Regions from separate parts of the Clostridium sp. CS1-1 genome, predicted to be linked through region 2. Evidence: riboswitches for the same ligand, from Rfam matches in the RefSeq annotation. Region 2 holds a riboswitch; each other region holds the start of a gene.

Region 1 (3,282 bases), 1.6 Mb from region 2:
CAATAAAAACTAAACCTTTTTTATGAGTTATAAAATCATTTCATGGCTGTAAATATGAAATGATTTTTTCTTCAGATGTGGATTACCATTTACCTGAAAACTACTTAAATCTTATCCGATGATTACCTGACTTAATATTACCACTTGGCTCAAGTTCCACTTTATGACAAGTGCAAATTTTTGACCTACTTTATTTATTCTACATTGATCATAAAATCTCCTGTTCTTAAGGCCAATTTAAATCATAAATATAATATAATTTTTTATATATGAATGCACCAAACATTTAAACTCATACTTAAACTTAACTTAAAAATTATATAATATAGATTATATTTGACCATAACATATATTCTTATCTTTATGACTTAAAAAATCCGTAAATTAAAAGCTAATAAGCTTTTGAGGTATGAGTTTACTTGGCTCATACTTCAAAACTTATCTGACATTATAGTCTAGTTTTATTTCACTTTACTCACACTACAAGCATTAAGCAGTTTTTTTATTATCTTCATTATTCTTAACATTTATCGGTCTCAATTTAGGTAATCCAGTTAGAATTGCTATTAAAGCGCAAGCTCCCATTAAATAAGGATAGAACAAATACTTCATCACTAAAATAGGAGATATTTTAGCTACACCAGCAGCTACAAGTATCTGAGCTCCGTAAGGTATAATTCCCTGAATAAAACAGGAGAAAGTATCTAATAGACTAGCCGACTTTCTTGGATCTACTCCAAATTTATCTGCAATATCCTTTGCTAATGGACCAACCATAACTATTGCTACAGTGTTATTGGCTGTACATGCATCTACTACACTTATAAGCGCAGCAATTCCAAATTCAGCACCTTTTTTGCTCTTAATTCGTTTTGTTATAAAATTAATAATAAAATCAATTCCGCCGTTATATTTAACTAACTCTACCATTCCGCTTATCAAAAGTGACATGATAACTAAATCAGACATACCTGTAATTCCTTTTCCAGCCGATTGAGCAAAGCCTATTAAATTAAAGGCACCTGTTGCCATTCCCACTACCCCTGAAAACAAAGTACCAAATATCAGTACCAGAATTACATTCCCTCCAATTAAAGCACCTATTAAGACAAATACATAAGGAAGTACTTTAATTAACGAATAGCTATAATTACCAACTAAAGCAATTTCCTTTCCACTTGTAATGACAGCAAGGATAATTGCGGTTATTACAGCTGCTGGAAGAACAATTTTGAAATTAACTTTAAACTTATCTTTCAATTCACAACCTTGAGTTTTAGTAGCAGCTATTGTTGTATCTGAAATCATCGAAAGATTATCTCCAAACATCGCTCCACCTACTACCGCTGCTAACGCAAGTTCTACTGGAACACCGGTTTTAGTAGCTAGTCCTACCGCCATAGGCGCTATAGCCGCAATTGTTCCCATTGAAGTCCCTATTGAAGTTGAAATGAAACATCCGATAATAAACACACCTGCAATCAAAATATTACTCGGCAAAATGCTTAACCCAAGGTTAACAGTAGAATCAACAGCCCCCATATCCTTTGCTACCTGAGCAAAGGAACCAGCTAATATAAATATTATGCACATTAAAATAATATTTGTGTCCGCAGCTCCCAAGCAAAATCTTTCTAATTTATTATTAAAACTTTCCTTCCTATTCATGGCTAATGCTACTAAAGCTGCTATTAAGAATGGTACCGTAACTGGCAAAGCATAAAAATCATTAGTTACAATTCCAGTAATTATGTACACAGCCACAAAAATTAAAAATGGCAATAATGCCCATGGGTTTCCTGTTTTGTTTTGACTCATTATAAACTCCTCCTCTTTTTCAATTGATGTTAAGTTCTAACTTATTTAAATTGCTATTGATTTATACTGTTTTAAGACAACCTTCAATTTAAATTTTGATGTTAAAACTCATAAATGGTGTAATCTTTAGTTCTTTGTATCATAATTTTAGACAATAAAAAAACTTCTTGCAGATAAATCAAGAAGTTAATACACCTTTCCTCATCTGCCAGGTAAAACCTGCTGGATTTAGCACCTTTAAAAGCACATCGTACTTTTGGGTTGCCGGGTATCATAGGGCCAGTCCCTCCACCACTCTTGATAAGAAGTTACTATTTAATTTTACTGTTGTATTATATCAATTTAACAGAATAAAGTCAACCACTATTTGAAAGATATCAATTCAAATATTTCATATTTCACAATTGTCCTTTTTGAATAATAACTAACCAATACAAATAAAAAGAATATAGTAATAATCGGCATACTAACGTAACCCAGTACTATATTCTCAGTAATATCCTATTACTTTGAAGACTCCTCAACAATTTTTATTCCTGCACTTGCCCCAATTCTATTAGCACCAGCTTCTATCATGGCTCTTGTAGCCTCAAAATCTCTAATTCCCCCAGAAGCTTTTACTCCAACATCAGCTCCTACAGTTTTTCTCATTAAGACCACGTCCTCTACTTTTGCTCCACCAGAGCTAAATCCTGTGGAAGTCTTTACAAAATCTGCACCAGCCTTAACTGACAGTTCACAAGCTTTTACCTTTTCTTCTTCAGTTAATAAACAAGTCTCAATAATAACCTTGACTAATGCCTTTCCTTTCGCTTGTTCCACAACATATCTTATATCCTCTTCGACAACATCATACATTTTATCCTTCAAGGCACCAACATTTATTACCATATCAACCTCTTGAGCTCCATTTTGAATGGCATTTTCTGTCTCAAAGGCCTTAACCTCTTTAGTATTAGCTCCTAAAGGAAACCCAATTACGACACAAGTTTTTACATCTGTTCCTTCAAGTTCTTTTCTTACTAAAGATGTATAATAAGGATTCACACAAACAGATGCAAAATTATATTTTCTAGCCTCTTCACATAGCCTTATCACCTGCTGTTCTGTTGCTTCTGGTTTAAGTATTGTATGATCTATATATCTTTGTATTTCCATTTTGTTTATCTCCCTTCAAATTCATAACCAATTCTTAAGGCCACAGTTTAATTGTAACTGTGACCTTAAATTTTATTCTTTTGTCTTAAATTTTATTCTTTTGTCTTAACTGTTTCAACATTTTCCTTTGTTACCAATGTTGAGCTTAATATTACTTTCTTTTCAACTTTTTCACCTTTAACAGCTTTTAAAGCTGTTTCTACAGCTGTTTTACCAAGGAAGAAAGGTGGTTCTGCTATTGTAGCTTCTTGTTTACCAGCTTTTACAGCTGCCACTGCAGGGTCTATTGCATCACAACCAATCAAT
Region 2 (3,282 bases):
TATTTAACGTACCGAAAATTGGTATTATTTCTCGGAGGGTAAGTCTACTTTCGGTGTTGCTTATCTATAAAAAGGACAATTGGCAATATGTTTTTACCATTACTTTCATTTTAGGAGTAAACAATGCTAATTGCCAATTGCCTAATACACAGTATTAACTTATTAAAGTATTGAGGGCTAAATTTGATCTAATGCAGCAGAAAGATCCTCAATTAAATCATTAGCATCTTCGATACCAATAGAAATTCTTATAAGTTCAGGTCTAACTCCTGCCTGAATTAGTTGTTCTTCATTAAGCTGGGAGTGAGTTGTAGAGGCTGGATGAATTATTAATGATTTAGCATCTCCAACGTTAGCAAGGTGTGAAAATATTTCTACCCCTTCTATTATCTTTTTACCAGCATCAACTCCACCTTTTACTCCGAAGGTGAATATAGAACCAGCTCCTAGAGGAAGGTATTTTTTTGATAAATTGAAGTACTTATTTCCTTCTAGCTCTGGATAGCTAACCCATTCAATCTTAGGATGATTGTTTAAGAACTCTACAATTTTTCTAGTGTTATCAACATGTTTTTGTACTCTAAGTGATAGGGTTTCAAGGCCTAATATTAGTAAGAAGGAGTTAAATGGTGATATACAAGCGCCTAAGTCTCTTAAAAGGGATACTCTTAGTTTAGTGATGTAAGCAGCAGCACCAACAGCTTCTACAAATTTAAGGCCGTGATAGCTTTCATCAGGTTCTACAAGTCCAGGGAATTTTCCATTATCCCAGTTGAATTTTCCTGAGTCTACAACTATGCCGCCTATAGATGTACCGTGTCCTCCAATAAACTTTGTAAGAGAATGAACTACTATATCTGCACCAAATTCAATTGGTCTGCAAAGATAAGGTGATGCAAAAGTGTTATCTACTATTAGAGGAATTCCATGCTTATGTGCAATATCTGCAACGGCTTGGATATCAACAAGGTTTATCCCTGGATTTCCTATGGTTTCTATATATACTGCCTTTGTCTTTTCAGTTATAGCAGCCTCAAAGTTTTCAGGTTCATCTGGGTCTACAAGATTAACTTTAATTCCAAAGTTTTTAAAAGTGTGGGAAAATAAAGTATATGTTCCTCCATAAAGTGTAGCAGCAGCCACTATTTCATCTCCAGCACCTGCAATGTTTGTTATTGCATAAGTAATTGCGGCCATTCCTGACGCAGTAGCCACGGCACCAACTCCACCCTCAAGCTGAGAAACTCTTTCTTCTAATACAGCTGTGGTCGGGTTCGTTAACCTTGTATAGATATTTCCAACTTCTGAAAGACCAAATAAGTTAGCAGCATGTTCCACGCTATCAAAAACATAAGATGATGTTTGATAAATTGGAACCGCTCTTGATTTGCTGCTTGCATCTGGTGTATGTCCTCCATGTGCTTGAATAGTGTCAAATCTTAATTTTCTTGTCATAATAAATTCCTCCTTAAATAATTAAAGTTTAATATTTGAACGGAACTTCTATGTTGAGAATTCGATATAAGTTATTAGATTCTAATATTTGGTAAAATAAAAAACTTCTCGTGCAAATGAGACACAAGAAGTTTTAATCTTCATGCTTCTCATCTTTCAGGTTTTCACCTGCTGGAATTAGCACCGTTGAATATATATTCAGGTTGCCGGGCATCGTAGGGCCAGTCCCTCCGCCTCTCTGGATAAGAAGTTCCGTATTCGATTGAGATTATGATACCAAATATTAGAATATGATGTCAATACCCTAAAAAAAGTTTTTGAAATTATATTGAAATCAACTTGCATAGAAGTGCGGATAATTCTAAAGTTTCAGTCATAAAAGTTTTTTATACTACTTTCAGGCTAAGAATACCATGAGGAATAATATGGACTAGTGATTAATATAATTATTTTATATGTTCGACTATAAAAAAGTTCAAGGATTCTCTAATTACTTGAATTATAGTTATTTTAAGCGGTTTAAAAAATTTAATAAGCTAAGTAATTATATATTGACAAGCTTTTTAAAAAGTATTATGATTACATAAAATGTAATTGAATATAGTTTTCTTATCAAGAGTGGTGGAGGGACTGGCCCTATGAAACCCGACAACCGGCATTTTATTTTGAATGTATCGGTGTCAATTCCTGCAGAATAATGGTTATTCTGACAGATAAGAAGAACGGCCTAAGAATATTTGAGAGAATTTCTAGAGCTGCTTTTCTTATGGAAAAGCAGCTCTTTTAAATTATAGATAAAACAACACAAAGATAGACGTACACTCCGGGATATATTAGCGATTCTTCTGCACCATAAATACTTTTTAATTCGTCTAAAGCTTGGCTACAAGGAAAAGCCAAGAACTTCGATAAACTCGCTGTCGCTCAGACATATCGAAGTTCTAAGCTTTTCCTTGTAACCTCGCTAAGACTCACAAAAAAGTATTTAAATGTGCTTCAGAATCACTAATATATCCCTCTGTATAGGTCAAACTTCTAATTTGTATATCTATATAGATATCGCAATTCAAACTTTGACTTATGAATGTGCTAGAACCGAGTAAATTGAGGGAATTGTTTATGTTCATAAGTCTAGATTTGAAGTTGTTCATCTATATGAAGAGATTGAGAAAAAATGTATATTTATTGTATGATCGGAGGTAGTAAATGTTTATAAAAGATATATTGTCGAATAAGAAATTAACCTTATCATTTGAAATATTCCCACCTAAAAAGGATAAATCGTTAGATGGTATGTATAGAACTATTGAGGAGCTAAAAGAACTAAATCCAGATTTCATAAGTGTAACTTATGGAGCTGGGGGAAGTAGTAAGGATAGGACAATTAAGTTAGTTTCAGATATAAAAAATAAATTTGATATAGAATCAGTAGTCCACTTGACCTGTGTAACTTCTACGAGAGAGGAGATTAAAAGCATTTTAGGAGAACTTAAAAATAATAATATCAACAATGTTCTCGCTCTAAGAGGAGATATACCAAAAAAATTTATAGCAAAAGATAATTTAGATTATAAGAATTCTAAAGATTTAATCTGTGAATTGAAAGAAAGGAGAGATTTCTGTATATCTGCAGCGGTTTATCCAGAAGGACATTTAGAGTACAAAGACATAGATGGTGAAATAAAGCATCTTAAAGAAAAGGTGGACTGTGGAGCGGAAGTCTTAATTACTCAGCTTTTCTTTGATAATAATAAATTTTACGAATTCAAAGAAAAGCTATATAAGTATAATATTAATGTTCCTATTATTGTAGGTATCATGCCAGCT
Region 3 (3,282 bases), 310 kb from region 2:
GGTATACAACCAACTATTGTTATAGTTTCTTTTCCACTTTTAACCCTAGACACTACGTAACCATTTTCCTCATTTTGAAATACTATATCTTCCACAACACCCTGTATTTCTTGCATAAGCTCGCTCCTATTTCTTTTTTGTGTTTCACTTTCACTTTATTTTAATTATAACATATTTTTTATAGTTAGTAGTTGAGAGTTAGAATTTAAAATTTCAACTCTTCACTCTTAATTCTTAACTAGTAAAAAAACTCTTATGCACAAGCATAAGAGTTTTTTTACTATAAATATTTCTTTATTTCTTCAACTTTACTTAAACCTTCCCATGGAACATTTACATCAGTTCTTCCAAAATGTCCATAAGCTGCAACTTGTTTGTATATCGGTGTTCTTAAATTTAATTCATTTATTATAGCAGCAGGTCTTAAATCAAACACCTTATTTACTATTTCTATGATCTTACCATCATCTATTTTACCTGTTCCAAAAGTATCAACAGTAATAGATACAGGTTTAGCTACTCCTATAGCATAAGCAACTTGTATTTCTAGCTTATCTGCAACTCCAGCAGCAACAAGGTTTTTAGCAACCCATCTTGCAGCATATGCAGCAGATCTATCAACCTTAGTTGGATCTTTTCCCGAGAATGCTCCACCGCCATGTCTACCATATCCACCATAAGTATCAACAATTATTTTTCTTCCAGTTAATCCTGCATCTCCTTGTGGGCCTCCAACAACGAATCTTCCTGTTGGATTTATAAAATACTTAGTATTATCATCTAAAAGATTTGCTGGTATAACAGGCTTTATTACATGCTCTAACATGTCTTTTTCTATTTGTTCACGAGTTGTCTCTGGATCGTGTTGAGTTGATATAACTATTGCATCAACTCTAACTGGTTTATCATTTTCATACTCCACAGTAACTTGTGTTTTTCCATCTGGTCTTAAGTATGTTAAAGTTTCACTTTTTCTTACTTCAGATAATCTTCTTGAAAGCTTATGAGCTAGACTTATTGGCATAGGCATATATTCAGGTGTTTCATTTGTAGCAAAACCAAACATCATTCCCTGATCTCCTGCACCTACAGCTTCCATTTTATCCATTTGTCCCATTTTAGACTCTAGAGCTTCATCAACTCCCATAGCTATATCTGATGACTGTTCATCTATTGAAGTAAGAACCGCGCATGTATCACAGTCAAATCCAAATTTAGCTCTAGTGTATCCTATTTCTTCTATAGTCTTTCTAACTAATCTTGGGATATCAACATAACAGTTAGTTGATATTTCTCCCATAACCATAACCATACCTGTAGTAACTGCTGTTTCGCAAGCTACTCTTCCATTTGGGTCTTTTTCTAATATAGCATCAAGAATAGAATCTGAAATCTGATCACAAATTTTATCTGGATGTCCTTCTGTAACTGATTCTGAAGTAAATAATCTTCTCATCACTTTGCCTCCTTTAAAACTTTTAAAATTAAAAATAAAAACCCCTTCTATAAGAAGAGGTTAAATAGCTTAACAACTCTCTTATCTTGCAGATCATTACTGCAGGAATTGGCACCTTAGCTTTAAAGCTGGTTGCCGGGTTTCATCGGGCCCTTTCCCTCCACCTCTCTTGATAAGAGTTATATTCAATTTTATATTATGTACTATGTATTTTTTAAAGTAAAATGCATTATGTCTAAAAAAAATAAAACACTTAAAAAGTGCTTTACTTATGGTGGAGGAGGACGGATTCGAACCATCGAAATCAATGATAACAGATTTACAGTCTGCCCCCTTTGGCCACTCGGGAACTCCTCCATATTTACTTGGTGCTGGCAGCAAGAATCGAACTCGCGACCTACTGATTACAAGTCAGTTGCTCTACCTGCTGAGCTATGCCAGCTTATTAATATTAACTTTTGGTGGGCACAACAGGGATCGAACCTGTGACCCCCTGCTTGTAAGGCAGGTGCTCTCCCGGCTGAGCTATGCGCCCTTATTATGGTGGAGGAAGATGGATTCGAACCATCGAAATCAATGATAACAGATTTACAGTCTGCCCCCTTTGGCCACTCGGGAATTCCTCCATATTTGCTTGGTGCTGGCAGCAAGAATCGAACTCGCGACCTACTGATTACAAGTCAGTTGCTCTACCTGCTGAGCTATGCCAGCTTATCTTGTTCTGTCGGTTTGTTTCTCAACCGATCTGACATGGATTAGTATACAATGTTATAAGAATATTTTCAACCCCATATAAGCTCATTTAACCAATATTTAGCTGTAATTTCTTTAAATTACTATGTATTTCTAATTTTTTCTCACTAATTCATTTTTATTTTTATCTTAAATTATAATAACTTGTCGACACAGAACATTTTACATAAACAGAGTTCTTGGCATCAGATGGAGTTTTAACTCCACCTGATGCTTAGAAATCGTTATCCAGGGACGTAGCCGCTCGCAACGTACCCTTGTAGAAAAGCAGATATCCCAAATCTCTGATTTGGTGATAGTCGCTTTCACAGAGTGCGAGGGAGTAAAGAGCGGGTAGTCATCGGATAAATACAATTTAATAATTACTAGATGATTATTTTTTCTAAATCTCTCTAATATCTTTTTAAATTAATGTCCTCGGCTTATGGCCTTGCTGCATAAGGGTTATAGAAAGATAAATAAAAAATAAACTGTGACAATCTATAGGCACAAGTACCTTTTTTGTCCCAGTTTTACTATTGCTCTATCGTTTCATTGATTGCAAGCTTACTTTCAATATATCTAATTTTATCATATTCTTTATCTGATAGTCTTTCTTTAAGTAATTTCATAACATCTCTTATATCGCTATTATCTGCTTTTATAAGATATTCTTTTACTTTCTGATAATCAACTACTGATAGCTTACTTGATACAGACATCAACTTAGATTTATCCGAATCTGTTAAACTGTGAATATTTCCATTCTCTGAATAATTGAATACAGCTATTTCTTCTTTTTTCTTATTTTTAATATCTTGCTTTACTGTAACGGAATTCTTATCATTTTTCTTCTTAATTTCTTCATTAGCTATCTTCATATTACTATCACTTTTCTCATTTTTAGAATTATAACCTATATTCTCATAAAAAAAGTCAACTTTATCCCGACTTATTTGTTTACCTAGTGTTTCCATTTTAAATTTCTTGTATTTATCAGTTATTAGAAACTGACTTAGATTTTTGATATTTTTAGAATCTAAGTCATCCTCACCTTTTTCCTTACTTGCTTTTTTATCATTACTACTACTCCT

Evidence for each region. Region 2 has a riboswitch for S-adenosylmethionine ahead of AC0N0V_RS02015 (O-acetylhomoserine aminocarboxypropyltransferase/cysteine synthase family protein). Riboswitches for the same ligand answer to the same signal wherever they lie in the genome.
Region 1: it holds a riboswitch for S-adenosylmethionine, as region 2 does, so the genes downstream of both, AC0N0V_RS09630 (Na+/H+ antiporter NhaC family protein) here and AC0N0V_RS02015 (O-acetylhomoserine aminocarboxypropyltransferase/cysteine synthase family protein) in region 2, are expected to answer to the same signal.
Region 3: it holds a riboswitch for S-adenosylmethionine, as region 2 does, so the genes downstream of both, metK (methionine adenosyltransferase) here and AC0N0V_RS02015 (O-acetylhomoserine aminocarboxypropyltransferase/cysteine synthase family protein) in region 2, are expected to answer to the same signal.

The regions. Positions count from the first base shown of each region.
Region 1 covers NZ_CM148680.1:2,057,154-2,060,435, reverse strand. The annotation lists gene AC0N0V_RS09630 (Na+/H+ antiporter NhaC family protein) at 490-1,818, opposite strand; SAM riboswitch class I at 2,017-2,125, opposite strand; gene deoC (deoxyribose-phosphate aldolase) at 2,323-2,976, opposite strand; gene AC0N0V_RS09620 (substrate-binding domain-containing protein) at 3,069-3,282, opposite strand, start outside.
Region 2 covers NZ_CM148680.1:462,939-466,220, forward strand. The annotation lists gene AC0N0V_RS02015 (O-acetylhomoserine aminocarboxypropyltransferase/cysteine synthase family protein) at 178-1,455, opposite strand; SAM riboswitch class I at 1,602-1,704, opposite strand; SAM riboswitch class I at 2,062-2,175, shown strand; gene metF (methylenetetrahydrofolate reductase [NAD(P)H]) at 2,662-3,282, shown strand, end outside.
Region 3 covers NZ_CM148680.1:152,175-155,456, reverse strand. The annotation lists gene recD2 (SF1B family DNA helicase RecD2) at 1-116, opposite strand, end outside; gene metK (methionine adenosyltransferase) at 281-1,456, opposite strand; SAM riboswitch class I at 1,535-1,635, opposite strand; tRNA gene AC0N0V_RS00765 (tRNA-Tyr) at 1,729-1,813, opposite strand; tRNA gene AC0N0V_RS00760 (tRNA-Thr) at 1,823-1,898, opposite strand; tRNA gene AC0N0V_RS00755 (tRNA-Val) at 1,916-1,991, opposite strand; tRNA gene AC0N0V_RS00750 (tRNA-Tyr) at 1,998-2,082, opposite strand; tRNA gene AC0N0V_RS00745 (tRNA-Thr) at 2,092-2,167, opposite strand; gene AC0N0V_RS00740 (hypothetical protein) at 2,725-3,282, opposite strand, start outside.